Regions from separate parts of the Kitasatospora sp. NPDC091276 genome, predicted to be linked through region 3. Evidence: riboswitches for the same ligand, from Rfam matches in the RefSeq annotation. Region 3 holds a riboswitch; each other region holds the start of a gene.
What was found. Region 3 has a riboswitch for cyclic di-AMP ahead of AB0O19_RS09255 (NlpC/P60 family protein). Riboswitches for the same ligand answer to the same signal wherever they lie in the genome.
Positions count from the first base shown of each region.

Region 1 (9,822 bases), on a different contig from region 3:
GAGGTCCGCCAGCCGGGTCAGCTCGGTGCGCCTCGGCCCGCCGTACACGGTGTGCGAGACGGGCAGCAGCCGGCCCTCGTCCACCAGGTCCAGGACGATGCTGGCGGCGCCGAACGCCGGGCGGGCGACGTCGGTGACGGCGGTGGTGACGTCCCGGACGGTCACCGCCCGCGACAGCGACCGGGTGAGCGCGAGCAGCAGTGCCGTCCGGGCCCCGCCTGGGGTGGCCTGCTCCTCGGCCTGCTCCCGGGGGTGTTCCCGGCGCTGGTCCCGGTCCTGGCCCTGGGCCCGGCCCTGGTCCCGGTCGGAGAGCAGCCCGGCGACCCGGACCGGCCGGCCGTGGACGTCCAGCATCACCTCGCCGGTCTCCTCGATCCGCGCCACCTTGCCGCCCCCGCGCAGCACCCGGTACCCGATCCGGTACCACCCGCCGGTGGTGAGCGACTCGGCGAGCGCGGCCTGCACGTCCGGCAGGTCCTCCGGGTGGACGATCCGGTCCAGCTCCGGAGCGGAGCCGTCGGCGGTGGCGGGCTGGCCGGTGACCCGGAACGCCGCGGCGTCCCAGTAGCTCTCGCCGGTGACCAGATCGCGCTCGAAGGCACCGTGCCCGGCCGCCCGGACGGCGAGCGACAGCATCGGGTGGGCCAGCCCGGCGGGGAGGCTCCCGGCCCCGTCCGGCGGTGCCCCGGCCGGATCCTGGGGTATCCGGGCGTCCGCGTGGTCGAGCAGGTGGGACAGCCGGTGGGCGCAGGCCTCGCCGATGGTCTCCAGGACGTCCAGGTCGCGGCGGGGGACGGTGCCCCGGTGGGCCAGCGCGAGGGCGAGGACGCCGACCGGCCGCTCGTCGACGACCATCGGCAGGGCGATCACGGCGACCATGCCGGTGCCCATGCCGACGTTCTTGTTCGGGTAGTCGACGCTGGTGTGCTCGGGACTGAGCAGGTAGGGGCGGCGTAACCGCAGGGCCATCGCGGCGGGGAGGTCACTGGCCGGATCGACGGTGCTGTAGCGCTCGTGGGCCCAGTCCGGCAGCCCGTGCGAGGCGGTCAGCCGGAGCATCCCGGCGGAATCCAGCAGGTAGAGCGCGGAACCCTCGCCGGTGATCCACCCCGGCCCCTCGGCGAGGACGGTGCCGAGCAGTTCGGCGGCGCTGGTGCAGCCGAGCAGTAAGCGCACGCAGCGCATGGGGCTGCGGGCGGTGGGACTGCTGCGCGGCGTCCGGCTCTCGTCCTCGGAGGGGGGAACCCACGGAGAGCTCAGGTCCATCGGATACCCGGCCTTTCCGCTCTCGGGGGGTGGGTGCCCTCTGGGTGCCCGAACGGGCACTTAATTCTTAATACCTTATTTCTCAAGCGGGTGCTGAAGCGGGTGAATGGTGGCCCAGACGGCGCACCAGCACCAGCGTCCGGTCGTCCGCCGCGTCCCGCGCCACCGTCCGGACCAGCCGCTCCGCCGCACCCCGGGTGAGCTGCTGCTGCGTCCGCCACGGCCGCACCACGGGCTCGGCCGCCGCCAGCAGCCGACCCACCCCCTCGTCCAGATCCCGACCCGGCACCTCCACCAGGCCGTCACTGAACAGCAGCAGCGAATCGCCCCGCCGCAGCCGCCCCGACACCGCCGGATACAGCGCGCCCGACACCAGCCCCAGCGCCGGGCCGCCGTGCCCCGACCGCGCCCAGCCGCCGCCGTCCGCCCGGCGGAACTGCGCGGGCGCCGGATGGCCGGCGTTGAACAGCAGGTAGTCGCCCGTCGCCGGGCGCAGCGCGAGGTGCACCGCCGTCGCGAAGTCGTCCTCCCAGCCCATCCGCACCAGGTGGTCGTTGGCCGCCGGCAGGAACGCCTCCGGCGGCACCCGCCCCAGCAGCATCGCGAACGCGCCCGACAGGTGCGTCGAGCGGGCCGCCGCCCGGCTGCCCTTGCCCGACACGTCCACCAGCAGCAGCTCCAGCAGATCCTCCTCGGGGCGGTGCGCGCACAGCAGGAAGTCACCCGAGAACGAGGTGTCGCCGGCCGGCGCCAGCGCACTGTCGAAGTGCCAGTCGAGCAGCCGCTCCGGAAGCCGGGCCAGCGTCCGGGTGTGCTCGGCCAGCTCCAGCAGCATCGAATCGCCCTGGGTCCCGCGCAGACCCAGCCGGTGCCGGAACCGGTTCGCGGCCAGCACCGTCACCGCGGTCGCGGCCAGTACCAGCGTCACCCCGATCCGCACCCCGAGCGGATCCCGCACCACCGCCCCCAGCACCCCGCCGGCCAGCGCCGCGCACACCAGCACCAGCAGCTGCCCGCGCCGCAACAGCAGCCCGCCGACCACCAGCGGCAGCACCAGCGCCGACGGCGGCCAGCTGTACGGCAGCACGATCGGCAGCACGCTCAGCACCGCGGTCACTCCGAGCAGCACCCCCAGCGCGTACCGCGCGGCCCGGGCGTTCCCGTCCAGCAGCCGCAGGTACCACCGCCGCGCCCTCGCTATCGGTGCGGGCACGTGGACCTCCGCCAAGGGGTCGGCGGTCCCCTGTCATGACCACCAGTCAGCCCGGCCACACTAACCCGTCCGCCCCCACCACCCCCAGGCCCGCTGCCTGCCCGCCGCACGGGAAGTCGGCGGGTCCGACTTCCCGCGCACGCCTCACCCGGTGCGCCGGCCGTTCCGTCGTCGGGGGAGACCGGGCGGGTCGTGCCGCGGCCGGTGCGGTGGCCGGCGTCTCAGGGGGTGGGCCAGGTGCGGAGCCCGGTGGTGAGGAGGGTGATGAGGCGGCTCTGGGTGGTGGCCAGGTCTTCGGCGAGCTGGAAGCCGCCGCCGATGGAGAGGGAGGCGAAGCCGTGGGCGACGGAGCGGACGGTACGGGCGGCGTGGATCGCCTCCGCGCCGTCGAGGCCGTACTCCCGCAGGACGGCGATGATCACCCCGACGAGCCGGCCGGCCGCGCGGGTGAGGTCGTCGTCCGGCTGCGGGGCCTGCGGGAGGGCGTTGTAGCGGTGCGGGTACTCGGTGGCGTACGCGTGGTAGGCGCGCAGGACGGTGTCGACGGCGTCGTCGCCGCTGCGGCCGACGGCGGCCTCGGCGAGCCGGTCGGCGAGTTCCTCGGTGACCCGGACGGCGATGAGCCGCCGCAGTTCGGCGAGGCCGCCGCTGACGTGCTTGTACAGCGACGGGGTGGCGACCCCGGCCCGGGCGGCGACGGCGGCCAGGGTGAGGGCGTCGGCGCCCTGCTCGTCGATGAGGGCGATGGCGTGGTCGACGACCTGCTCGGGGGTGAGTCCTACTCGGGGCATGGTGTGGGCTCTCCGTCGGTGGAAGGCGTACGTGGCGGGGCGTGGCGTGGCGTGGCTGACGTGGGCGGGCGGGGCTCAGGCGAGGTCGGCGAGGAAGGGCAGCAGGGCGCCGGCGGTGGCCTGCGGGTTGTCGGCCATCGGGTAGTGCCCGGATCCGTCGATCATGACCTTCCGCGCGTTGAGCGCGGCGGCCTGCCGGTCGGCGACGGCTTCCGGCTCGGGGAAGTCGGGGTCCTTGCTGCCCATGATGACGAGCGAGGGGCAGCGCACGGCCGCGGTCCAGCCGACGGGCGCGGAGTCCCCGCTGACGTGTCCGCGGGTGGCGGTCTTGCGGCCGGGGGTGCGCATGGCGGCGACGAGTCCGGCCACGTACGGGTCGAAGTCGGCGGGCTTGGCGCCCGGGTAGGCCAGCTTGCGCTGGTAGAGGCCCCAGAAGGCGGGCGAGTGGACGGTCAGGAAGCCCATGACGCGGAGGGCGCCGCGCATGAGGGCGCCGGGCGGGGGGTTCTCGACGAAGGCGTCGATCAGGGCGATGCCGGCGACCCGCTCGGGGGCGTCGCCGGCGGCCTTGACGACCGTCGCGCCGGTGTAGGAGTTGCCGACCAGGACGGCGCGGTCGATGCCGAGGTGGTCGAGCAGGGCGAGGACGTCGGTGGCGATGGCGGCGGGGGAGTAGTCGTCCCAGATGATCGAGGATTCCCCGAAGCCGCGCAGGTCCATGGTGACGACCCGGCGGCCGGCGGCGGCCAGCAGCGGGCGGAGGTGCCGGTAGGCGGCGCGGGTGTCGAGCATTCCGGGGAGCAGCACGACGGGGGCGCCGTCGCCCTGTCGGGTGTCGTCGTAGGCGAGGCGGCCGCCGGTGACGTCGAGGTACTGGGTGGTGGGGGCGCTGGTGGCGTTCACGGTGGGCCTCCGGAGGGTTGCCGGTGCGGGGCTTCGGCGCTGCCGCCGATAGCCTTAAAGCTAAGGCTAATAGCCTTAGCCGTCAAGCCCTCGCGCCCTGCGGAGCGGGGGAGGTCGGCGGGGAGTGCGCGGATGAAGGGTCGTTCGTTGACGTTCGATCACGTGAGGTGGCGTCAACGGCGCTCAAGGGGGTGCAGGGGTGCCCAAGGGGAACAAAACGCCCGTCGTGCCCCGGAGTGCCCCGCCCGTCTCCGGTCGTCCCGGGCGAACGGCTTGGAATCAGGGCCTCCTAGGATTAACGTTTGATAACGCAGCGCGGTCGTCAACGCCGTACCCAGACGGCACCGTGCGCCGTCGCCTAATCCCGCCGACCGGCCTCCGGGCAGGTCAGGGAGCCGGGGAACCACGTTCCTTGGGGTGAATCGGCGGGGCTCCGGCCCGGCCGTAGGAGACCTTCCTGCTCCGAACCCGTCAGCTAACCCGGTAGGCGCGAAGGAAGGAAAGGAGCGCGCCTCCGTGGCGTCGACGCACACTCCGGCACACCCGGCCGGCCTTGCAGCAGGTACCCGGCTCCTCGACCACCCCGGCCCGGACGGCTCCGAGTACGCGGGCCCGGAGGCCGAGACCAACCGGCACCGGATGCCGCGTCAGGTCCGTGGGGCCTCCCCGCTGCTCGGCGTCACCGCCGTCGCCGCCACCCTGGGCGCCACCGGCTTCGCCTCCGCCACCCCGGCCGCCGCCCCCGCCATCGAGACCCCGGACGAGACCCCGGTCGCCCTCTCCGCCGACCCCGGCCTCGCGCTCGCCGCCCGCATCCAGCTGCAGGCCGACAGCCAGCGCACCGCCGCCGAGGAGGACGCCCGCGTCCAGGCCGCGAAGGAGGCGGAGGCCAAGGCCGCCGCCAAGGAGGCCGAGGCCAAGCGGGCCGCCGAGGAGGCCGAGCGGGCCAAGGCCGCCGCCCTCACCCTGCCGGTGCGCGACTACCACCTCACCGCCCACTACGGCCAGAGCGCCCGCTACTGGGCCCACCTGCACACCGGCCTGGACTTCGCCGCCGACACCGGCACCCCCGTCTACGCGGTCGGCCAGGGCACCATCACCTCGGCCGGCTGGTCCGGCTCGTACGGCTACCGGATCGTCGAGACCCTGCCCGACGGCACCGAGATCTGGTACTGCCACCTCTCCTCGATCATCAAGGGCTCCGGCAAGGTCGGCTCCGGCCAGCAGATCGGCAAGGTCGGCGCCACCGGCAACGTCACCGGCGCGCACCTGCACGTGGAGGTCCGCCCCGGTGGCGGCGCCCCCGTCGACCCGGAGACCTGGTTCCAGCAGCGCGGCCTCAACCCCTGACGCACCCGCGAAGCCCCGGCCGCCGGAACCAGAAGGCACCGCGGCCGGGGCTTCGCCGCGTCACTCCTGCGCCGGGTCCGCCGACTCCGCCGGGTGCGCCGGCTCCGCCGGGTGCGCGTCGAACTCCTCCTGCGCCGGGCCCGCCAGCCCCTCCAGGCGGGCGTCGAACTCCTCCTGCGCCAGCCCGGCCAGGTACGCGTCGATCTCCTCCTGCCCCGGCTCCGGCGCGAGGTCCGGGAACTCCTCCACCAGCAGTCGCGGCAGCCCGGGCACCGTCCACTCCCCGTACAGGTCGAGCGCGGCCTCCACCGCCGCCTCCTCGAACGCCCCGAAGTCCCCGGCCAGTTCGTCCGGCATCGGCCGGCCCAGCGCGGTCAGCTCGGCCAGGTTGCGGTAGCTGCGCCGCATCAGGCCCTGCTCCAGCAGCCGGCGCGCGCCGTCGGTGGCCATGCCGACCGAGATCACCCGGGTCGGGCTCCAGCCCTGCTCGTCCACCTCGTCCAGCCAGCCGGTCTGCGCCAGTGCGGCGAACACGGCCAGCCGCTCCTCCTGCGCCAGCTCCCGGAAGCCGGTCAGCCACTCCCGCACCGCCTCCGGATCCGCGACGTCCGCCCCGTACGCGTGCAGCAGCAGCGCGTACAGCCGGGGCCAGGTCACCAGGTCGGCGCGGCGCAGCAGCCCGGCCGCGACCTCGCCCTGCCACTCGGCCTCGGCGTGCAGCCGCTCCTGGCGCTTGGCGTTGAGCCGCTTGGCGGCCCGCTGGTGGTCGGTCAGCAGCCGGACGGCGGCGCCGTACGCCAGCGGGTCCGCCTCCGGTTCGGGTTGGACGTACAGGTAGAGCCGCTCGTACAGCAGGTGCTCCACCGCGTTCGAGGTCAGTTCGGGCCAGCCGTCGTGCATCCTGCCCTCGCCCAGCTCCAGCAGGGCCAGCACCGCGCGCAGCGGCGCTTCGGCCACCGGGGCGCGGTCCTCTTCCGCCGCCCAGGCGAGCAGGTCGGAGGCCCTGGTACGCGGGGCGAGCCGCAGGTCTTCGTCGTTCATAGCTCGAACGGTAACCGCTGGCCGGGAGTAGGGTCGGCTGCCATGGTCCCCGTACGACTCACCGGCCCCCGGCTGGCCATCCGCGAGTATCACCACACCGTCGGCGACGTGGACGCGCTGTACGGGCTGTTCAGCGACCCGGAGGTCACCCGCTACCTCCCCTTCGAGCCGCGCGACCGTGAAACCTGCGCCGACCAGATCGAGCTCTACCTGGAGGAGGCGATGGCGCCGGAACGGGACACCTACCGGCTGGCCGTCACCCGGCGCGACGACGCCGAGGACCCGGTGGACGCCGTGCCGATCGCCCACGCCTCCCTCACCCTCGGCAAGCACCGCTCCGCCCACCTCGGCTACGTGCTGGGCCGCGACGTCTGGGGCCGCGGCTACGCGGGCGAGATCGCCGGCCTGCTCTGCGAGCTCTCCTTCGAGGCCCTCGGCGTGCACCGGCTGGCGGCCCGGGTCGACGTGGACAACGCCGCCTCGGCCAAGGTGCTCCTCCGGCTCGGGTTCCAGCTGGAGGGGCGGGTCCGGCACGACCTCTACAAGGGCGGCGCCTGGTCCGACTCGTACCTGTACTCGCTGCTCGCCGACGAGTGGAGCGGCGCGACCGGCTGACGGCCCGGCGTGCACGTCCGGCGTGGACGTCCGGCGTGGACGTCCGACGCGGACCTGGGGGCAGGCCTGCCGGGTCAGGCCCGGGGGGTTAACCCCACCCCCGATCCGCCAGGCCTCCGGATCCTCCCCGGCCCGCCGTTCGACCAGACTGATGCCATCAGCAGTCGAGAACGAGGGACCGGGGCCGGGACATGAGCATCAGCCGAAGCGCGCAGGACCGCGAGTGGGACGTCCTCGGTGGTTACGGCGACGACCCGCGTCCCGCTCGGGCCCACCGGACCGAGGAGCCGCCGGCCGTCTGGCGGGCGCCGTTCTCCGGGCACTACTACCGCGAGATCGGCTACACGCTCACCGGCCTGCCGCTGTCGGTCATCGGCTTCTCCGTCTCGATCGTGCTGTTCTGCATGGGGATCGGCACCTTCGTCACCGTCCTCGGCCTGCCCGTCCTCGCCCTCCTGACCACCGTCGCCCGCGGCATGGGCCGGATGGAGCGGGCCCGGGTGCGCGGCATGCTGGCCCTGGACGTGCCCGCCCCGACGCCGGTGCGCCAGACCCGCCCGGGCACCTGGGGGGCGATCACCGCGCGGCTGGCGGACCCGGCCGGGTGGAAGGCCGCGTTCTACCAGGTGGTGATGTTCCCGTGGGCGGTCCTCAGCTTCGTCCTGTCGCTGGTGTTCCTGCTGCTCGGCTGGGCGATGGCGCTGTACCCGCTCTACCACTGGGTCTTCCCGGCCTTCACCTCCTGGCGCGGGTACCGGATCTTCGACTTCTACGACAGCGACAACGTCCAGCACGTCTACTACATCGAGGGGGCCTGGCAGATCGCCGGCCTCTCGCTGGTCGGGGTGCTGCTCATCATCCTCACCGCCCAGCTGGTCCGCGGCCTGACCAACGTGAACCGGGCCGCCGCCCAGGGCCTGCTCGGCCGCTGAACCCCGCGGCCCTCCCCGGCCCCGCCCACCTCCCCGGCCCCGCCCGCCTCCCCGGCCCCGCCCGCCTCCCCGGCCCCGCCCGCCTCCCCGGCCCCGCCCACACCCGGACGTGCTCCGGATGCGGGTGGGGCCGGCCCGTGTTGGGATGGCCGGGTGGCCGCCGCACACACCCCCGCCGACCCGGGCGCCCTGGGCCGGGACATCCTGGTCACCTCCCGCCCGCTGGACGAGTACTGCGACCTGTTCGACCTCACCCGGGCCCAGCTCGCCGCGCTGCCGGGCCCGGTGCTGGACTGCCCGGGCGGTGCGGCCGGCCTGGCCGCCGAGGCGCGTCGGCTCGGCTGCCGGGTGATCGCCGCCGACCCGGCGTACGCGCTCCCCGCACCCGAGGTCGCGGCCCACGCGCTGGCGGCCCGGGCGTCGATGGCCACCGCGATGGCCGCCCGTCCGCACCTGTACCCGTCACCGCGCTCCTGCCGGCCGGACCGCTACCTGCGCAGCTGGGACCGCGCCCGCCGCCTGTTCGCCGCCGACTCGGCCGCGCACCCGCAGCAGTACGTGGCCGCCGCGCTGCCCCGGCTGCCGTTCGCGGACGGCGCCTTCGCGCTCACCCTGAGCGGCTACCTGCTCTTCGCCTACCCCGAACTGTTCGGCCCCGAAAGGCAGTTGGACGCCCTGGTGGAACTCGTCCGGGTGACCTCCCCGGACGGCGAGGTCCGCGTCCAGCCGCTGCACGACGGGCACGGCCTCCGCTGCGCCCACCTCGACCCGCTGCGGTACGCGCTCGGCGAGCGCCGTGTCGCCAGCGAGATCCGCCGCTTCCCCCGCGCCGCGGACGGCCGCACCCGCCGCGTCCTGGTCCTGCGGGCCGCCGACCGCCGCCGCCGGTCTGCTGCCGAAAAGTAATGGTCTCTCCTGGTCAGTGCCCCTATACTCGCCCGCATGAACGAGACGACCGTCAGGCGTGCCGGGGCGGCCGACGCCGACCGGCTCACCGAGCTGATACAGGCCTCCACCGCCTACCGCGGCCACTACTCGGCGATGATCGACGGCTACCGGGTCACCCCCGAGTACATCGCCCGGCACGAGGTGTTCCTGGCCTCGGACCCGACCACCGACCGGCTGCTCGGCTTCTACGGCCTGATCCGCGAACCGGCCGAACTGGACCTCATGTTCGTCGCCGACGAGGCCCAGGGGCTCGGCATCGGGCGGAAGCTGATCGCGGACATGCTGGAGCGCGCCCGGGCCGCCGGGATCGGCTCGGTCAAGGTGGTCTCCCACCCGCCCGCCGAGGGCTTCTACCTCCAGGTGGGTGCCGAGCGCACGGGCACCCGCCCGCCGCAGGTCAAGACGCCCTGGGAGCAGCCCGAACTGCGCTTCACCGTCGAGGAGTTCGGCAGCTAGCTGGGGTCGCCCGCCGACGGAGCCGACTGGACGGGCTGAGCTGGCTGAGCGGGTGGGACCGGCTGTCCCGGGTGGTCAGGCTCAGCGGGTCGGGCCGGCTGCGTCGGGACGAAGGCCGTCGCCTCCAGCCGGGACAGTATCTTCTCCGCCAGCCAGCTGCGGTCCGACCCGTACGGGATCCCCTCCGGCAGCACCAACTGCCCGGCCACCGCGTCCCGCAGCCGCTGCGCCTCGGCGCCGGGCAGCCGGGAGAGCAGGCCCCGGGCGGCCAGCAGCGCGTGGTACTGCTCGAAGCCGGAGCGCGGAC
Region 1 covers NZ_JBFBFU010000015.1:168,489-178,310, forward strand. The annotation lists gene AB0O19_RS20735 (SpoIIE family protein phosphatase) at 1-1,176, opposite strand, end outside; gene AB0O19_RS20740 (PP2C family protein-serine/threonine phosphatase) at 1,349-2,479, opposite strand; gene AB0O19_RS20745 (TetR-like C-terminal domain-containing protein) at 2,701-3,270, opposite strand; gene AB0O19_RS20750 (alpha/beta hydrolase) at 3,346-4,173, opposite strand; cyclic di-AMP (ydaO/yuaA leader) riboswitch at 4,519-4,677, shown strand; gene AB0O19_RS20755 (M23 family metallopeptidase) at 4,690-5,523, shown strand; gene AB0O19_RS20760 (hypothetical protein) at 5,584-6,564, opposite strand; gene AB0O19_RS20765 (GNAT family protein) at 6,607-7,179, shown strand; gene AB0O19_RS20770 (sensor domain-containing protein) at 7,371-8,111, shown strand; gene AB0O19_RS20775 (hypothetical protein) at 8,265-9,017, shown strand; gene AB0O19_RS20780 (GNAT family N-acetyltransferase) at 9,054-9,515, shown strand; gene AB0O19_RS20785 (hypothetical protein) at 9,512-9,822, opposite strand, start outside.
Region 1: another riboswitch for cyclic di-AMP. It lies ahead of AB0O19_RS20755 (M23 family metallopeptidase); the one in region 3 lies ahead of AB0O19_RS09255 (NlpC/P60 family protein).

Region 2 (9,822 bases), on a different contig from region 3:
CGCTGTCGATCTACACCACCTGCGGCGCCAGCGGCTTCTCGCTCGGCCTGGTGCTCAGCGGGCTGCTCACCTCGGTCGGCTGGCGCTGGACGTTCCTGATGCCCGTTCCGGTCGCACTGCTCGCCCTGCTCTTCGCGGTCCGGCTGCTCCCCCGCCCCGCCGAGGAGCGCGCCAAGGGCGGCTACGACGTGCTGGGTGCGATCACCGGCACCGCGACCGTGCTGCTGCTGGTGTTCACCGTCACCGAGGCGCAGGGCGTCGGCTGGCTGAGCCTGCGCACCGTCGGCTCGCTGGTCGTGGTCGCCGCACTGGCCGCAGCCTTCCTGCTGGTGGAGAGCCGCACCGCCCACCCGCTGGTCCGGCTCGGCATCTTCCGCAACGGCTCGGTCGCCCGGGCCAACGTGATCGCCTTCGCCATGGCCGGCGCGTACGGCGGGTTCCAGTTCGTCGTCACGCTCTACCTGCAGCACCTGCTGGGCTGGTCGGCGCTGCAGATGGCCCTCGGGCTGCTGCCGGCCGGCGCGTTCATCGCGCTCTCGGCACCGTTCATGGGCCCGATCGTGGACCGCTTCGGCACCGGCCGGCTGCTGCCGATCGGCCTGCTGGCCCTGGTCGGCGCGTTCGCGCTGTTCCTGCGGCTGGACGAGCACAGCTCGTACCTGGGTCTGGTCCTGCCCTCGATGCTGCTGCTCGGCGTGGGCTTCGCGCTGGCCTTCCCCTCGGTGAACATCGCCGCCACCGACGGGGTGGGCGACGAGGAGCAGGGCCTGGCCTCCGGCCTGGTCAACACCGCGATCCAGGTCGGCACCGCGGTGGTCCTGGCCGGCGCGACCGCGATGATCGCCGCCGGCAGTGCCGGCGGCGACAGCCCGCAGGCGCAGCTGGACGGCTACCGGCCGGCCCTGGTGTTCGTCACGGCGGTCGCGCTGTTCGGCCTGCTGATCGCCGCGGTGGGCGCCCTGGTCGACCGGCGGCGGACGTCAGCTCCCGCGCCGGTGCCGGACTACGATTACCCCCCGGTCGGGTCGAGCGCGGCGCGGACCGAAGTCCTGACCAACCGCTGACCGTCGACCGCCGCCCGGGCCGGGCCCCGGCCCCCGCCGTCGGACAATGGCGCCGGCTCCACCAAACCCCCGTTTTGGTGGAGCCGGCCGTCTTCGTACCGGGCGCCCGAGCGGCGCCCACCGGCGCGCGGTTTCACGGTGCGACTACCGGCTCCGCCAGTATATTGGCCCGGAGCCAACGAACGTTCGGAGCAGACACGATGGCACCTCGCGGGGATTCGGTCAATGAGGAGATGCGGCAACGCTCCCGTCGGCGCATCATGCGAGCCACCGTCGAACTGGTCGACCGGCACGGATACGCGGGCACCACGCTGACCGACATCGCCGAGCGGGCCGGGCTCGCGCGCGGGCTGCTCTCCTACTACTTCGACGGGAAACGGCTGCTGATGCAGTCGGCGACGCACCGGATGATGCACCAGTCGCTCTCCGGCGCGCTCGCCGAGCTGGCCCCGGACGCCACGCCGGCGGCCCGGCTGGCCCGCGCGATCGACGCGGTCCTCACCCTCGCCCTGGAGCACCCGCGGGTGATGCGCTCGCACCTCGCGCTGATCCTGGACCCGGACTCCGGTGCCTTCGTCCAGGACCCGGAGCAGCAGCAGCTCGGCGCGATCCTCCAGGGCCTGCTGCTCGACTGGGGCGCGCCGGACCCGGCCGCCGAGCACGCGGTGCTGCGCAGCGCGCTGATGGGCGGCTGCATCGGGGTGCTGCTGCCGGGCGCCGAACTCCCGCTGGCACTGATCCGGGCCGACCTGTTCCGCCGCTACGACCTGCCCTGGGAACTGGGCACCCCGCCGCAGGCCCTGCCGCCGGAACGCGAACGGCCGCCGGCCCGCGGCTGACGGCGGGTGGACGGCGGCTGGGTGTCCGGGCGACCGATCGCGGGTCGCCGGACCCGTACGTTCTGCCGGGAGTTCGCCTCAGCGCTCCTTGAGGATCGACGCCAGCAGGTCCACGGTCCGCTCGGGCGTGAGGCTGTCCACGCAGAGCCGCTCCATGACCTGGATGTACGCGTCGACGTCGTCCCGCTTGTCGAGGTACAGCGCGCTGGTGAGCTGCTCCAGGTAGACGACGTCGGCGAGGTCCTGTTCGGGGAAGCGCAGGATCGTGAACGCCCCGGACTCCCCCGCGTGCGCGCCGAATCGGAACGGCATCACCTGGATCACGACGTTGGCCTGCTCGGCGACGTCGATCAGGTACTGCACCTGGCCGCGCATCACCTTGGGCCCGCCGACGGGGCGGCGCAGCGCGGCCTCGTCGATCACGGCCCACAGTCGCGGGCTGGCGCCCTCGGTCAGCAGCTTCTGGCGACGCAGGCGGAGGCTGACCCGCCGCTCGATCTCCTCCTCGCTGACGACCGGCCGACTCTGGCCGAAAACCGCCCGTGCGTACTCCTCGGACTGCAGCAGTCCGGGGATGAACTGCACCTCGTAGGTGCGGATCAGCTGGGCGGCCTCCTCCAGGCCGACGTAGGTCTGGAACCAGCCCGGCAGCACGTCGTTGAAGCTGTGCCACCAGCCGGACTTGTTGGCCTCGCGGACCAGCCCGAGCAGTGCCTCCCGCTCCAGGCCGTCGTCCACGCCGTAGAGGCTGAGCAGGTCGGCGACGTCGCGCTCCTTGAAGCTGACGCGGCCGAGTTCCATGCGGCTGATCTTGGACTCCGAGGCCCTGATCGCGTAGCCGGCGTCCTCGCGCGTGATGCCTCGCGTCTCACGCAGGCGACGCAGCTGAGAACCGAGGAGGATCCGGCGGACCATCGAGCCGCCGCCCGGCTGAACTGTGGTCATGCGGTCGAAACCTCCACCTAGGGCAAACAGCGCACAGTCTGCCATCAGTTGAGCGCTCACGGTGCCGATACTGACGGATGTTCCTATCAGTTCCACACTCCACACACCAGGATGCACGTGCATCCGGCGCTTGCATATGCCAATAGTGCGACTGCACGTGAATCGACTCTTGCATCTGCAGTGAGCGCACACCACCATGGTGCACGTGCACCTGCACATCCCTGGCATTCCCGCGGGCTCCGCGTCGACCCCACGCGCGACTCCGTGCACCGACCCGGCAGCGTTCCCCCGCGCCACCGGGGGTTCGTGTGCGCGCGCGCTGGTCGAGGGGGCGGCCGAGCGGCCGAGCGAGTCGGAGGTGACCGGCATGACCCCGGCGGGTCCAGCCGTGTCCGCCCCCTTATGGGAGGAGCTCTTCATGAGCACCGGTACGGCTTTGGCGGTTGACCCCCATGTGGTCACCTGTACGCTCGCTCCTCGCTTCGAAGCCGTCAGAACCGCGCGCGACTTCGCCAGAACCTCTCTTCAGCGCTGGGGCCTGATGGAGCTGTTCGACGACGTCGCGCTGGTGGCCTCGGAGCTGGTGACCAACGCACTGCGGCATGCGATCGGCGCACGGCCCGACCCTGCGGGTGGCGTCCAGGGCGAGTACGACTTTCCCATACAGCCGACCCCTGAGGGACGGCTGCCGATCCGAATAAGCCTGGTCCACCGCTCTCCCCAGGTGGTCTGCGCGGTGAGCGACCCGAGCTGCATCGGCCCGGTCGCCCGGGAGGCGGACTTCGTCGCCGAGTCCGGCCGCGGACTGCACCTGGTGGAGTCCTTCAGCCGCTCCTGGGGTTGGCACCCGCTGGGCAGCGGCAAGGTGGTCTGGGCCCTGTTCGAGGCGGAGCCGGCCACCGGTTCCGAACTCGGTGGACGGCACCGGCGCTCGGCCTAGCGCCAGGCGGCGCGCGGCCGGCCGAGGGAGGCCCCGGGAGGACCGCACCCCGGGCTCCGCGGAGCGGATCGACGGGCCTGGCACAGGTGCGCCACGGGCTCCGGCCCAGCCCTCAGGGCGATTCCCACGACGATTCCCGGGCCTGCCTCCCGGACGAGCCGGCCGGACCGACGGCCGGGCACCCCGGCGGCCCGACTCCCGTCCACGTCCGGGCCCCCAACCGTGCGCGGGACCACCCGCCGCACCTGCGCACGGTCGGCCACGAGAACGCCCGTCGCGAGAGCGCCCGTCGTGTGGCCCCGGACCGGCCCCGGACAAGACAAAGGCCGTCGCGGTGTCAGTACCCACGACGGCCCCCCGATGGCAGGACGACGGCCGGTCAGACCGCCAGGTGGTCGAACTCCCCGTCCTTGGCCCCCAGCAGCAGGGCGGCGATCTCGGCCCGGGTGTAGATGAGCGCCGGACCTTCCGGGAAGCGCGAGTTGCGCATCGCCACATCGCCCCCCGGCAGGGCCGCGAACTCGACGCAGTTCCCCTGGGAGTTGCTGTGCAGGCTCTTCTGCCAGACAACCCCCTTGAGGTCGGCGGCCGCCATCCCGTTGTAGGTGTCGTACGAGCCGTACGTGTCCTGCGAGTCGTGCATAGAAATCTCCCGAAGAGCTCCGGAGTGGTCGTCCAGCGCGGCGCTCCCGGCACCCGCCGAACGAACGGACCGGCCCCGTACCGGCCCGGCACAACGCCTCACTTGACGCGATGATAGCTGCTGTGCACGTGCATCAGCACGGGACATTGCAGGTGCACGAGGCCTTTCACCGGCAGTTCTGAACTCTTCACGGACCCTTCTCCTGACGGTACGTAAACGGACATAGCCGAGTGAATCGCCAGATTCTCGATAACCGGCCGTGAGCGGCTCCCCGCTGAATGTTGATCTTCAGGCGCCCGGAGTCGCGCCTTCGTGACCCTCCGTCAGGCGACCTCCTGGCTGTGAGACATCTCACGCGCCACAGAAGCAACTCGACGCCCCGTCGGACACGTCAGGGCAACCAGCGGTGATCGCTCGAAGGCTGGGTGAGATATGTCCGGATTGCGGGCAAACCGCCCGGACGGACACGACGGGAGCGCGGCGCACCCGCCATGACCACGTGAAACTCGAACGGCAGCCGAATGCAGGCCTGACGGGCCGATGTCCTACGATCTCCGGCATGAGCACCGCAGCCATCCCGGGCGCGCCACTGCCCGTCCGCACTCCAGGCTCCCGTGCGCGGGGGCGCCACCGTCGCCCCGAGCGCCCCGAGATCCCGGCCGGATCCCCGGCCCTGGTGCTCGCCGTGCCCGCGACCGCCGGGCCCGAGTCCCGCTCGGTCGTCGAGGAGCTGCTGTCGATCGTCCGCAGCGAGCAGAGCGGCATCCAGACCGCCGTCGGCTACCTCCCGGGCGAAGCCGCCCAGGGCGCCGACAGCGACGACCGCACCGTCGCCGAACTGCTGGCCATGGCCGCCGAGGCCGGCCTGCCCGCGCCGGTCCTGGTGCCGCTGGTACCCGGCCCGCACGGATTCCTGACCGAACTCCACGCCCTCGCCGCCGAGTACGGAGCCCCCGTCACCGACGTGCTCGGCCCGCACCCGCTGCTCGCCGAGGCCGTGCACGTGCGCCTGTCCGAGGCCGGCCTGGCGCGTGCCGACCGGGCCCGGCTGTTCGCCATCGCGACCGCCGCGGACGGCGTCGTGCTGACCACCGTCGGCGGCGAGGAGGCCGCCGCCGCGGCCGGCATCACCGGTGTCCTGCTGGCGGCCCGGCTGGCCGTCCCGGTCGTGCCCGCCGCGCTCGACGTGCCGGGCTCGGTCGCCGCGGCCGTCAACCACCTCAAGGAGACCGGCTCCCAGCGCCCGGCGCTGGCCCCGCTGGTGATCGGGCCGGAGGCCGACTCCGAGCTGCTCGCCACGGCCGCCGAGGAGACCGGCTGCCCGTCCGCGGCTCCGCTGGGCGCCTACCCCACGGTCGGCCAGCTGATCGCCTCCACCTACCTGGCCGCGCTGCCGGCGCCCTCCCCCGAGGCCCTGGCGCAGGCCGAGGCCGAGGCGGCGGAGGCCGCCGAGGGCACCCACGCCGACCACTCCGGCCGGGGCGGTCACGCCGCTCACGCCGCCGCCGAGGAGTCGGCCGGCCAGCAGTAGCGGTCACCGCACGCGGGAAGGGCCCGGAACGGCTACGTTCCGGGCCCTTCCCGCTTGTCCCGTAAGGGAGTTAAAGAACGAATAGGTGCGATGTCCGTTCTGTCCATATTTGTTCACCATCGCTCGACACATCCCCCGACGACCACAGTGCGGACACGCCGCCCTCCCGACGGACGGGCCCCCGGGCGACCCGACCCACCGTCACCCGCCTCCTGAAGCGCAGACAGTTGCGCGCACCCTTCGCGGGGTTGCCGGAAATCGGTCATTTCCGATCATGAAAAGCGAGGGGAACGACCGTTCTCGCCAAACTGTGATGCGCGTCACAGGTGTTTGCAGTTTGAACTTAAGTCTGCTTAACGTGCTCCCCGTTCGTGGCCACACGAACCCAGTTCATCCGCGACGCCGAGTCCTGCCGTCGGATGTCCTGGCAACGCGAAAACGCACCACGGCAGGAGCGGGGGACCCACAGGTAAGTCGCCCCGGACCGTTCCCCGGAACGATCCAGGGCTAGGGGTGAAGCCGCGCCCACAGCGCGGCCGGGCAACTCCAGCCCGAATCCGACAGCTCACCTCGCAGGCGTGGGAGAGGACTGCGTCTTCATGCTGCCCACCAACGGCACCCGTCTGTCCAGTCGTACCCGACGCGTGATCGCCGCCGTCGGCGTCGCGGGCGTCGGCCTCACCATCCCCTGCCTCACCTCCGGCACCGCCTCCGCCGCCTCCGTCGCCACCTGGGACAAGGTCGCCCAGTGCGAGAGCACCGGCAACTGGAGCATCAACACCGGCAACGGCTTCTACGGCGGACTGCAGTTCACCTCCAGCACCTGGGCCGCCTTCGGCGGCACCGCCTACGCCCCCCAGGCCAACCAGGCCACCAAGGACCAGCAGATCGCCGTCGCCGAGAAGGTCCTCGCCTCGCAGGGCCCCGGCGCCTGGCCCGTGTGCTCGGTCCAGGCCGGCCTGACCAAGGGCGGCGCCCCGGCCGCCGTCGACACCTCGGCCGGTTCGACCGCCGGCTCGGCTGCCGGTTCGACCGCCACCAAGCCCGCCGCGAAGCCGGCCGCCCCGGCCGCGAAGCCCGCGCAGACCCCGGCCCCGGCCGCGAAGCCCGCCAAGCCGGCCGCACCGGCCCAGGACCAGGCGCAGGCCCCCGCCGACTCCACCAACGGCACCTCGGCCCAGAAGGGCCAGAGCCAGGCCCAGAACAGCGCCCAGCCCCAGGCCGACGACTACACCGTCGCCTCCGGCGACTGGCTGTCCTCGATCGCCGACAAGCACAACCTCCAGGGCGGCTGGCAGCGGCTGTACGAACTCAACCGCGGCACCCTGACCGAGGGTCCGGACAGCATCTACCCGGGCCAGCGCCTCTCGTTCAAGGACGGCGGCCAGGCCCAGCAGTCGGCTCAGGCCGACCGGTCCGGCTCCGGCTCGTCGGCCACGTCCGGCTCGGACTTCACCTGGTTCGACCGCTCGCAGAAGTCCGGCCAGACCTCCAACGGCGCTGCCGCGAACGCCAAGCCGGCCGCCCAGCCCCAGGCCCAGGCCACCAAGCCGGCCGCCCAGGCTCAGACCCCGGCTCAGACCCCGGCCGCCACCGGCAGCATGGCCGCCGCGGTCTCCTTCGCCCAGTCGAAGGTCGGCCAGGCGTACATCTACGGCGGCACCGGCAACGGCGGCTGGGACTGCTCCGGCCTGACCCAGGCCGCGCTGCGCGCCGCGGGCGTCTCCGTCCCGCGCGTCGCCGCCGACCAGGCCGCCGCCAGCACCCGCGTCTCGCTGGACAGCCTGCAGGCGGGCGACCTGCTGTTCTGGTCCAACAACGGCCAGAACTCCGGCGTCTACCACGTCGCGATCTACATCGGCGGCGGCCAGTACGTCGAGGCCGCCAACCCGAGCTCGGGCGTGCGCCTGCAGACCGTCGCCAACTGGGCGCCGGACTTCGCCGGCCGGGTCTGAGCACGACCGACGGGTGACAGCCGACAACTGGCGGCTGACCCGGAACCCTGGCGGCACACGACGGGCCCCGGAGAGCAACTGCTCTCCGGGGCCCGTCCGTTGACCGTCCTCAGCGCGCGCAGGCCCCCGTGGACCCGCGCATGACCAGCTCCGGCTGGAACATGAACTCCCCGCGCTGGACGGCGTTTCCGCCGACCTCCTCCAGCAGCGCGTCCACCGCCGCGGTCGCCATCGCCTCGACCGGCTGGCGGATCGTGGTCAACGGCGGCTCGGTGAAGGCGATCAGCGGCGAGTCGTCGAAGCCGACCACCGAGACGTCGTGCGGCACCGACAGCCCACGCTGCCGCACCGCCCGGATCGCCCCGAGCGCCATCATGTCGCTGCCGCAGACGATCGCCGTGCAGCCCTTGTCCAGCAGCGCGCCGGCCGCCGCGTGCCCGCCCTCCACGCTGAACAGCGTGTGGTGGACGAGTTCCTCGGCCTCCTCCTGGCTCCGTCCCAGCACCTCGCGCATCGCCGCCGTGAAGCCCTCGATCTTGCGCAGCACCGGCACGTACCGCCGCTGCCCGACCGCCAGCCCGATCCGCTCGTGCCCGAGTTCGGCCAGGTGTTGGACGGCCATCCACATCGCGGCCCGGTCGTCCGGCGAGATGAACGGCGCGTCGATCCGCTCGCTGTAGCCGTTGATCAGCACGAACGGCACCCCTCGCCCGGTCAATCGGGCGTAGCGGTCGTGGTCGGCGGTGGAGTCGGCGTGCAGCCCGGAGACGAAGACGATGCCCGCCACGCCCCGGTCGACCAGCATCTCGACCAGTTCGTCCTCGGTGGACCCGCCCGGCGTCTGGGTGCACAGCACCGGGGTGTACCCGTGCCGGCTGAGCACCTGCTCGATCACCTGGGCCAGTGCGGGGAAGATCGGGTTGCTCAGCTCCGGCGTGATCAGCCCGATCAGGCCGGCGCTGCGCTGGCGCAGTCGGGTCGGCCGCTCGTAGCCGAGCACGTCGAGCGCCGCCAGCACGGTCTGCCGGGTGGCGGCGGAGACGTTCGCCTTGCCGTTGAGTACGCGGGAGACGGTGGCTTCGCTGACCCCCGCCTGCGCCGCGATGTCTGAGAGTCGCGCCGTAGTCACGGTCCCAGAGCCTATTGCAACCACGTCAGACCGCCCACCAGCCGGTGCTGTCCGGCGCGAGCACCGTCTCGCCGCCGTCGACCACCAGTTCCACCGAGGAGAGCAGCAGCTTTCCGGGCGCCGCTATCCGGACCGGCGCGTCCGTGGCGTTGACGGTGCAGACGAAGGAGCCGCGGCGGAACGTCAGGGTCCCCTCGGGGCCCTCCAGCCACTCCACGGCCGTCCCGGCGCCGAGGTCGTCCTGGGAACGGCGGACGGCGAGCGCGCTGCGGTACAGCTCCAGGGTGGACGCCGGGTCGCCGGTCTGCGCCTCGACGCTCAGCGCGGCCCACTCGGCCGGCTGCGGCAGCCAGGACGGCCCGCCGGCGACCGGGCCGAAGCCGTACGGGGCCTCGGTGCCGGACCACGGGATCGGGACGCGGCAGCCGTCGCGGTAGCCGTCCTGCCCGGCCTTGCGGAAGAACGACGGGTCCTGGCGGACCTCGTCCGGCAGGTCGGTAACGTCCGGCAGACCGAGTTCCTCGCCCTGGTAGATGTACGCGGAGCCGGGCAGCGCGAGCATCAGCAGGGTGGCGGCGCGGGCGCGGCGCAGGCCGAGCTCGCGGTCGCCGGGCGTGCGGATCTGGGTGCCGAGGCCGGGCGGGTTGGCGAAGCGGGTGGCGTGCCGGGTGACGTCGTGGTTGGACAGCACCCAGGTGGTGGGGGCGTCGACCGGGCGCATCGAGTCGAGCGAGACGTCGATCACCTCGCGCAGCGCGGCGGCGTCCCAACCAGTG
Region 2 covers NZ_JBFBFU010000001.1:464,837-474,658, reverse strand. The annotation lists gene AB0O19_RS02030 (MFS transporter) at 1-1,064, shown strand, start outside; gene AB0O19_RS02025 (TetR family transcriptional regulator) at 1,325-1,903, shown strand; gene AB0O19_RS02020 (helix-turn-helix transcriptional regulator) at 1,982-2,848, opposite strand; gene AB0O19_RS02015 (ATP-binding protein) at 3,267-3,788, shown strand; gene AB0O19_RS02010 (DUF397 domain-containing protein) at 4,168-4,431, opposite strand; gene AB0O19_RS02005 (hypothetical protein) at 4,991-5,962, shown strand; cyclic di-AMP (ydaO/yuaA leader) riboswitch at 6,392-6,554, shown strand; gene AB0O19_RS02000 (transglycosylase family protein) at 6,541-7,917, shown strand; gene AB0O19_RS01995 (LacI family DNA-binding transcriptional regulator) at 8,027-9,046, opposite strand; gene AB0O19_RS01990 (glycoside hydrolase family 13 protein) at 9,072-9,822, opposite strand, start outside.
Region 2: another riboswitch for cyclic di-AMP. It lies ahead of AB0O19_RS02000 (transglycosylase family protein); the one in region 3 lies ahead of AB0O19_RS09255 (NlpC/P60 family protein).

Region 3 (9,822 bases):
GGCAGCTGGGCCCAGGCGGCCTCGTGCCCGTGGGTCATGCCGAGCAGGCGCTCCGCACCGGCCCGGCGCAGCGCGGGCGCCATCAGCCCGAGCGGGGCGGCGGCGCCGAACCAGACCGAGTCGCACTTCTCCGCCCGCAGGATCTCGGCGGCCCGCCGGGTGACCCGCGGTGTGGGAACCATCACCTTCGTCCGGTCCCGGACCACCGGGAACGGCTGCTCGGCGTCGAAGCGGGCCACCTCGCTGCCGTCCCGCCAGGTGGAGGCGTACACCACGATGCTCCCGGCGGGCTGACGTACAGCCATGTTGTGCACGAAGGCCTGGATGCCGCCGGGGCGGGGCGGGAAGTCGTTGGTGACGATCAAGGTTCGGTGCATTCAGGCCACGGCTCGCTTGTCGGGGGGTGCTCGGTGTACCGCTGGGTGATCCGTACGATAGGTCAACACCATGACCCGCCGGGAACGGATCCGCGCACGGCAACCGTTTCACCCCCGGGTCAGTCCTAGTACCTAGGCGGCCGGTGGCGGCCCGGCCAAGCGTGCCGCGCCCGCCCCTCCGACCGCCCGGGCGTCCGTCGCGCGGCGCCTCCGGTGGGACGTCCGAGACGAACGAGGGAGCGCAGTGGAGTTGGCCCCGGCCACCGAGTCCGGTACACCCAGCGGCGCCGCCGGCCCCGGCCCGACGCCGGCCGCCCGGCAGGAGCCGGCCCGTGCCCCCGGCCGCCCGTTCGGGGCGCTCGCCGCACTCGGTGCCACCTGGGTGGCCACCCGGACGGTGCTGGTGCTGCTGATGACCGGCGTGGTCAAGGGGCTCGGCGGGGACATCACCGCCGACGTCTGGATGATCTACCACGCCTGGTACGGCGTCCTGCAGACCGGCACCTTCCCGTTCGACGACGTGACCTGGCAGTACCCGCCCGGCGCGGCCCTGGTGATCCTGCTGCCCGGCCTGCTGCCCTGGTCGTACCTGGTCTCCTTCTGGGTGATCTGCGGGATCGCCGACGTCGCCGCCACCGCCCTGCTGGTCCGCACCGGACTGCGCCGGGGCCGGGCACTGACCGGCGCCTGGATGTGGGTGGTGGCCGTGCCGCTGCTCGGCCCGATGGTCTACAACCGGCTGGACATCATCGTCACCGCGATCGCCCTGGCCGGCCTGCTGGCGCTGATCCGCCGCCCGGCGATCGGCGGGATGCTGCTCGGCCTGGGCGGGATCATCAAGATCTGGCCGCTGCTCGCCCTGATCGGCACCCCCTCCGGCCGCCGCACCCGCCGCGCCTGGACGCTGGCCGCGGCCACCGCCGTCTCGGTGGGCTTCCTGCTCGCGGCCGGGATGAACGGCGCCTTCGGCTTCCTCGCCTTCCAGAAGGAACGCGGCATCGAGGTGGAGTCGCTCGGCGCGCTGCCACTGCACTTCGCCCGGCTCGCGGACGCCTGGGACGGCAGGGTCACCATGAACTACGGCTCCCCGGAGATGCTCGGGCCGTGGGTCCCCGTGATCAGCAAGGTGATGATGGCCGGCACCGTGCTGGGCTTCGCCTGGCTGCTGCTCTGGCGCTTCACCGCCAAGCGCCGCAACGCGGCCACCATGTACGACGCGGCGCTCAGCGCGCTGCTCATCTTCACCGTCACCAGCCGGGTGATCAGCCCGCAGTACCTGGTCTGGCTGATCGGCGTCGCCGCCGTCTGCCTGACCGTGCGCGGCAGCAGCCAGCGGCCGGTGGCCCTGCTGATCCTGCTCGCCTGCCCGCTGACGCTGGCCGAGTTCCCGCTGATGTTCAGCCGGATCCTCGCCAGCGAGCCCTGGGGCGTCAGCGTGCTCAGCCTGCGCAACCTGCTGCTGCTGGCCGCCACCGTGCTCTCCTGCGTCCGGCTCTGGCGCGCCACCCGCGGCCCGGCACAGCTCCCGGCGACGGTGGTGCTGGCCAAGCCCGAGCCGGTGCCCGCCGGCGCCTACCCGGTGCGCCCCGGCATCGCCTACGAGCAGGACCTGCTGGACGGCATCGACCGGCCCGGCACCCCGGCCAGGCAGCGGCGCTGAACGACGCGCGCCTTCAATCGCGCAGCGCGGCCACCTCGTCCAGCCAGAGCCGGGTGAACTCGGCCAGGCCGACGCCCGGTCCGGCCCGGAGCAGCCGGTCCAGCCGGCGGTCCCGGTCCTCCCCCTGCCCGTCGGCCGCGCCGACCGCCCGGTAGAACGCCACGAGCCGCTCGGGCCCGTAGCGCCGGGCGATCAGCTCGCAGGCGAGCCAGGCCTGCTCGTACGCCTGGGCGATGCCGTCGGCCCCCGCGGTGAAGTCCCGGTCGGCGGGCAGCGCGGTGGGCAGCCGGCCGGCGGCGACGTCCCGGGCCAGCTCGGGGGCGATCTGCTGCGGGCGCCGGCCGGAGCCCCGGTAGGCGGTCCAGTCGGCGACGCCCTCGGAGAGCCAGAGCGGTGTCCAGGCCCGGGTGTCGGCCCTGGTCGCGACGTGGGTGGCCTCGTGGGTGACGACCACCTGCCGGCCGAAGTCGCTGAGCCGCCCGAACGTGCCGGGGTTGACCAGCACCCGGTCGGCGGGGGTGTGCCAGGGCGCGCCGGGGGCGGCCGAGGTGACCGCCGCCATGCCCGCCCAGCCCGCCGGGTCGACCTCCAGCAGCCGGGCGAACTGCTCCGCGGTGGCGGGTACTTCGAGCAGCAGGCGGCCCGCCCAGCCGGTGCCCCAGACCTCGCTCACGGCGGGTGCGGCCCGGTCGGCCACCGCGACCAGACCGGCCGGGTCGGGCCCGTCGGCCAGTCCGAGCACCAGGCAGTGCGCGCCCGCCGCGGACCGGGCGGAGCCGAGGTCCCAGAGCGCCGGGGGCCCGCTCGCGCTCTCCTCCCGGTCGACCCGCCAGCCGCCGCCGACCAGGACCAGGTCGATCCGGCGCGGGTACACCACCGGGTAGTCGTCGTACCCGGTGATCCGGACCGCCAGGTCGGCGGCGGCCGTGAGCCGCTCCGGTCCGCCGTCCGCGCCGAGCACCAGGTTGTGGTAGCCGGCCTCGATCGCCGCCGGTCCGGACCAGGAGGGCAGCGCCCGGGCCCGCGCGTCCAGCAGCGCGGCCACCTCGGCCCGCCGGTCCGACGCCCACCGGTCCGACGCCCGCCCGGCCGCGGAGGGGGCCGCCGGGGCCGCCGGCGGCAGCGACAGCTGGGCCAGCCCGCCGGCCGCGAGCAGCAGCGCACCGCGCCGGGACAGCGTCCGGCGGGCGCCGTCTATCGGGTGGGGGGCGTCGGGGTCGGACGGTGCCGGGCTCAGAGCCGGACCACCCCCGCGACCGGCATCGCGTTGACGCTCTCGTAGCGGACCTTGGCGCCCGGGTAGGGGGCGTGCACGATCACCCCGCCGCCGGCGTACATCCCGACGTGGTGCATGTCCCGGTAGAAGATCACCAGGTCTCCCGGCCGCGCTTCGGAGAGGCTGACCCGCTGCCCGGCGTACGCCTGGGCCTGCGAGGTGCGCGGCAGGGTCACTCCGGCCTGCCGCCAGCTGTAGTACATCAGACCGGAGCAGTCGAAGGCGCGGGGCCCGGTGGATCCGTAGAGGTAGGGCGAGCCGATCATCCGCACCGCGGCCGCCAGCGCGGCCGCCCCGCGCTCGGAGGCGGGCGGGGCCGTGCCGAGGTCCAGCCGGTCGGTGCCCCGGGTGGCGCGCTGCTCGGCCTCCCGGGCGTCCTGGGCGGCCATCCGGGCCCGCTCGACGACGCCCAGGCTGTTGAGCAGCCGCTGGGCCTGGGTGAGCCGCTGCTGGATCTGCTGCTTGCTGTCGGCGAGCGAGCGACGGACCTGGTCGAGTTCGGCGAGCTTGCCGGCGGTCTCGGTGCGGCGCTGGTCGAGCCGGCGCTGGCGGGTGGCCAGTTCGTGCAGGGTCTCCTGCTGCCGCTCGGCGGCCTGGTCGAGGGTGCGGGCCCGGGACAGGTAGCCCTCCGGGTCGGTGGAGAGCATCAGCTGGACGGTCTGGGCCATGCCGCCGCCGCGGTACTCGGCGCCGGCCACGGTGGCGAGGTCGCCGCGCAGTTGGTTGAGCTGGTCCTGGGCGACGGCGATCTCGCCCTGGAGGACGGTCGTCTCGCCCTGGAGCCGCTGCTGCGCCTCCTGGGCGGCGTTGTACTTCTCCGACGCCTGCTCGGCCTCGCCGTAGAGCTGCTCCACCTGCGCCTTGACGTCCTTGCGGGTGGGCGTGTCCGGCGTGGCGGGGGCGGCCTGGGCACTGCCGCCCGTCGTCACACCCAGGGCGGTGGCGGCGGCTGCGGTCAGCACCAGCGCACGGGCGAGCAGTTGGGAACGACGGTGCACGGGCATGGCGGCAGCGGCTCCGATCCGGCGGTGGGGCCCCGCCGCCGCCCCAACGCGGGCGGCCCTGGAAGCGGAGTCCGGTGGCAGACGTTAGCGAGTCCGGGCAACCGAGTCCAAACCCCCGCCAACCCGAATATTTGACCCGCAATCGGACATCAGTCCGAGGCGCCGGAAAAGCCGCAGGCCCGGCCTTCCGCGGTGGAAGGCCGGGCCCGGGAGGGCCTGAGCGGGGATCAGACCCGCACGATGGAGGTCAGCGGCATGTTGCCGACGGCCTCGTAGCGGACCGACGCGCCCGGCTTGGGCGCGTGCAGCACCTGGCCGTTGCCCGCGTAGATGCCGACGTGGTGGGCGTCCCCGTAGAAGATCAGCAGGTCGCCGGGCTGGGCCTGGGAGAGGTCGGTGCCGATCCGGGTACCGGCGTGGGCCTGCTCCTGCGAGGTGCGCGGCAGCGAGACGTCGACCTGGTTGAACGCCCAGACCATCAGGCCCGAGCAGTCGAAGGAGCCGGGGCCGGAGGCGCCGTAGACGTACGGGCTGCCGATCTTGGAGGCGGCGATGGACAGCGCCGCGGCGCCGCGCGAGCTGCCGGCGCTCGGCTTGGTGACCGGCGCGGCGGGGGCCTGCGACGCGCTCAGGTCGGTGCGGCTGTTGTCGCGGGAGGAGCGGTCGGCGGCCTGCTGGGCCGCCGCCTGCTGCTGGGCGGCCTTCGCCGCGGCGTCGGCCTTCGCCTTGGCCTCGGCGGCGGCCTTCTCCTCGGCCGCGCGGATCGCCTGGCGCTCCTGCTCGGACAGGGTGTTGAAGAGGTCCTGCGCGGCCTTGAGCTTGCCCTGGACCTCGTCCTTGGCGCTCTTCAGCTGCTGGGTGGTGGTCTCCATCTCGGCGAGCTTGCCCTGGGCCTCGGAGCGCACCTGGTCGAGCTTGCGCTGCTCGTCCTGGAGCTGCTTGAGCTGGCCCTTCTGGGTGCCGCCGGCCTGGTTCAGCGTGTCGGCCTGGCTCAGGAAGGTGTCCGGGCTGGCGGAGAACATCAGCTGGACGGTCTGGGATATGCCGCCGTTGCGGTACTGCTCGCCGGCGATCTCGGCCAGGCCGCCCTGGAGGTCGGTCACCTGTCCCTGCTGCCGCGCCACCTGGTCCTGCAGGTCGGTGACCTGCTTCTGCAGCTGCTGCTGCTTCTCCTGGGCGGCGTTGAGCTTCTCGGTCGCGACCTCGGCCTGCTCGTTGAGCTGGTCGACCTGCTCCTTGACCTGGTCCTTGGTCGGCTGCGGGTCGGCGTGGGCGCCGGACTGCGCGGACAGCGCGACGGCCGCCGCGGCGAAGCCGGTCAGGATCGAGACCCGGGTGCGACTGGCGGGCTTGGGACGACGATGGGACGCCACGAAGGCGGACTCCTTCTTCCTACGCCGTCTACCGGGTGAGCTGACGGGTTCGGGCCGGAAGCGTGCCCTACGACGCCTCACGGCCGTTCCACCGGCCGACCTGGCGCCGATTCACCCCGGAGGAACGTGGTTCCCCGGCTCCGTTCGACAGCACCCCCGACTGCTGGGCTCCCCGTCGGGCAGGCACTGGGCCCGCCCCGCTGCGTCACGAACTCGACGGAAACCACCGCCGTCACCCTGGCTGGGCGATCGGGAGTGCGGTGGTTCGGGGCACGACCCTAGTAACTGAACCGTGATCCGTTCAAATCCTTGTCAGAAAAAAGACGGAAGAAGACCAAAGTTCTTTTGTGAATATGACACATAGTGATCACCGCCGTACGCAAAGCTGATCACTCTTCACCGGGGACTCGCGCTGCGGACAAAACCCGAACGCCACCCCCGGTCGGAGGGTGGCGTGGATCACAGGCCCGGACGGGGCCCTCCGGGCGTGTCGGGCCGTCAGACCCGGCGGATCGTGTTGATCGGCATCGCGTCGACCTTCATCACCTTCACCACGTCGCCGGTGTGCGGCGCGTGCACCACCATGCCGTTGCCGATGTACATCCCGACGTGGTGCCGGTCGGCGCCGTAGATGACCAGGTCGCCCGGCTGGGCCTGGTCCAGCGAGACCTTGGTGCCGACGTTGCCCTGCTCCTGCGAGGTGCGCGGCAGCGAGACGCCGGCCTGGCCGTACGCCCAGACCATCAGGCCCGAGCAGTCGAAGGTGGTCGAGCCGGTGGCGCCCCACACGTACGGCGAGCCCTGCTTGCTCATCGCCTTGGCCACGGCCACGCCCGCGTAGCCGCCGGCCTGCGGAAGGCTGCCGAGGTCGGCACGGTCGCTGCCGCGCGAGGCGCGGTCGTCCTGCTGCTGCTGGGCCCGCAGCGCGGCGCGGTCGGAGGCGCTGAGCGAGTTCAGCAGGTCCTGCGCGGCCTTCAGCTTCTGGTTGACGTCCGTCTTGGCCTGGTTCAGGTCCTTGGTGGTGGAGTCGAGCGAGGCCAGGACGGCGGCGGCCTCGGACTTCTCCTGGTCCAGCCGACGCTGCTGGTCCAGCAGGCCCTTGAGCGCCTCGGACTCGCTGGCGCTGGCCTGCTGGGCGCTGGACGCCTTCTCCAGGTAGCCCGACGGGTCCGAGGAGAGCATCAGCTGGACGGACGGGTCGATGCCGCCGGTGCGGTACTGCTCGCCCGCCACGCCGGCCAGGCCGGTCTGCAGCTGAGTCATCTCGTCCTGGCTGCGGGCCACCTTGTCCTGCAGCTGGTCGGACTGCTTGCGGAGCTGGTCGGCCCGCTCCTTGGCGCCGTTGTACTTCTCCGCCGCCTGCTCCTGGTCCTGCTGGAGCTGGTCGATCTGCGCCTTGACGTCGCTCTTGCTCGGCTGGGGCGCGGCGTGCGCGGCGACCTGCGCGGAGAGGGCGACCGCGGTCGCCGCGGCAGCGGTGAGCACGGAGACCCGGGCGCGGCTCGGCTGCTTGGGACGGCGGTGGGAGGCCAAGGGAATTGCTCCTTCTTCCATCGGCCTCACCCGATCAGGTGAGAATCCGGAAAATAGGTTTGACGCCACACCCTAGGGAAGATCCACGGGTTTTGCCACTCCCCCGAAGGCGTGAACTCCACTTCCCCCGCAGGCTCCACTGGATGTGCACACCACCGCAAACCGGGCGCTGACCAGGCGTCATCCCGCCGCGGCAGCCGTCAGGGCCGCGCCAGCCGGTTCAGCAGCAGAACGGAAGCCACGGGGCGCGCGCCGGCCTTCCGCACGCCCTCCGCGACCTCCCGGTCGGTGGACACCACCACCACCGGACGGCCCTGCGGCTCGGCCCGCACCAGACGGCGGATCAGCTCGTCCGCGGTCTCGCCGGTCCGGCTGAACCGCACCCGCACCCCGCGCGGTGGCGCCATGATCACCGGAACGTCCAGGTCCTGCCCGTCGAACACGCAGGTGACCTCCGCCTGCGTGCGCTGGGCCAGCATCGCCAGCCCGCCCAGCAGCCGGATCCGCTGCTGCTCCAGCGGCAGCGTCGGGTAGCCCGTTTTGGTCACGTTGTAGCCGTCCACCACCAGGTGCACCTGCGGGATCGCCAGCAGCTGGTCCAGCAGCGCCGGATCGTCGTCGGCCAGACCGCGCCGGGCCACGTCGTGCGGCGAGGCCGCACCCGGCACCACCGCCTCCACCAGGTCCCCCGGCCGGATCTGGGAGACCGGCAGCGCCAGCTCCCGCTGGAGCCCCTGCGCCGACTGCAGCACCGTGTCCAGCAGCAGCCGCAGCCGCATGTCCTCGACGCTGCGGCCCTCGCGGGCCGACCGGCGGCCCTGCTCGGCCGCCGTCTCCAGCTCGCCGACCCGGTGCCGCAGCCGCCGCGCCTCGGACTCCGCGGCGCCACGCTCGGCGGCCGCCTGCGCCCTCGCGGCCTCCAGCTCGGCGGTCAGCCGCCTGGTCTCGGCCTGCGCCCGGCGGGTGTCGCTCTCCAGCGAGCGCACCTTCTTCCGCAGCGACTCGGCCTCCCGGCGGACGCCCTCGAACTCCGCGCGCTGCCGCTCCAGGTCCGCCCGGGCGGCGGACCGCAGTTCGGCGAGCTCCGCCTGCAACTTCTCCGCCAGCCGGGTGGCCTCGGCGGCCGCGCCCTCGGCGCCGGCCCGCTCGGCCTCCTCCCCGGCCTCGGCCACCAGCCGGCTCCAACCGGCCGACCGCACCAGGTAGGCGGCGGCCGCGACGTCCATCGGATCGGCGGCGCCCGGAACGCTGCCCGACTCCAACGCCTTCACCAGGTCCGGCTGGCCCAGCCTCAGCCGCTCCGCTATCCGCACCCGGAACGCCGGCTCCGACTCCAGCGCCGCGGCCAGCGCCGTGGCCGCGTACTTGGCCCGCCGGGCCGGGGTGAACTTGACGTACTGGCGCAGGCTCTGCGGCAGCTCGCCGGGCGGCAGCCCGCCGAGCGCGTCCGAGGCCAGGCCGACCACGCGCCGGCGCACGCCCTCGGGCAGCGGCCGGTCCAGCTTCTCGGCACCACGCTCCGGCGCCACCTCGCCGGAGCCCGCCGCCCCGCCGGGGCCCACCGACTCATCGGGACCCGCCGCCCCGCCGGCGGCCGCGGGCTCGGACGGAGCCGCGTCGGCGGCCCGCGCCTGCACGGCCGCAGCGGGCTGAAGCCCCTGCGCTTCGGCGGGCTCCCTCGCTGCGTCCACCACGTCCTCGGCTCCGATCCTGGTCCTACGGGGTCACGGCCCGCGGCCGCCGCCCTGTCGTCACGCTCCGTGCGTCCTGTCTGTATTGTCCCAGCGCGGCGGGCAGGCGCGCCGCGCACCCGCCCCCCGCGCCGTCGGGCGTCAGCCCTGCTCGGCGGAGGCCTCCGCGTTCTCGGCACCCGGACGGGCCACCAGCTCGACCTGGTCCACGGCGTTGCACCAGCGGCAGCGCACCGACTCGATCGTCTCGCTCAGCACCTCGGTCTCCTCGACCTTGGACTCGCCGGCCAGGTCGAAGTGCAGGAACTCGGTGACCCGCGCGGTGCGGGTCACGTCGAAGCGGGTGAGGTTTCCGCACAGGGTGCAGCGCCAGCGCGTCTCGGCGGTCAGGGCGGGGACTGTCATCGGGGGTCCTCTCGGGTGGTCCCTGGGTGGGCTAGGCGCTCCCCCCGGAGCCCCGGCGTCGGCGGCGGGAGGCGGGATTGCCCGCCCCAAGCCTATTGCCTGAGGCAACCATCCCGGCCACCAGTCAGGAGAACGAGCGGGCTAGTCCACCTGCCGTACAAGGCCGTGTCACACGCCCGACACGGAGGGATGCTTGGCCGCATGGCACTGACGGCCCCCGGGCACACCGACGCGCGGGGCGAGCACCCGTCCGTGCCCGCCCCGGCGGTCACCTACGCCCTGATCGCGGTCAACACCCTGGTGTTCCTGCTGGGCCCGGCCGCCGGGCTCAACCCGCTGTACGGCACCGGCCAGTCCCGGCTCTGCGCGGAGCAGCGGTACGAGCAGCGCTGGGGCGTCATCCCCGCCGAGGTGCTGGCCGGCCGCCCGCTGACCGCCGAGCAGCTGGCCCAGGCCCCCGACCCGGCCCCGGGCTGCCCGGCCGCGCCCACCCCGGGCAAGCA
Region 3 covers NZ_JBFBFU010000006.1:7,402-17,223, reverse strand. The annotation lists gene AB0O19_RS09275 (glycosyltransferase family 4 protein) at 1-377, opposite strand, end outside; gene AB0O19_RS09270 (glycosyltransferase 87 family protein) at 622-2,037, shown strand; gene AB0O19_RS09265 (hypothetical protein) at 2,051-3,082, opposite strand; gene AB0O19_RS09260 (NlpC/P60 family protein) at 3,271-4,317, opposite strand; gene AB0O19_RS09255 (NlpC/P60 family protein) at 4,545-5,690, opposite strand; cyclic di-AMP (ydaO/yuaA leader) riboswitch at 5,701-5,850, opposite strand; gene AB0O19_RS09250 (NlpC/P60 family protein) at 6,189-7,223, opposite strand; gene AB0O19_RS09245 (NYN domain-containing protein) at 7,424-8,785, opposite strand; gene AB0O19_RS09240 (hypothetical protein) at 9,056-9,319, opposite strand; gene AB0O19_RS09235 (rhomboid family intramembrane serine protease) at 9,521-9,822, shown strand, end outside.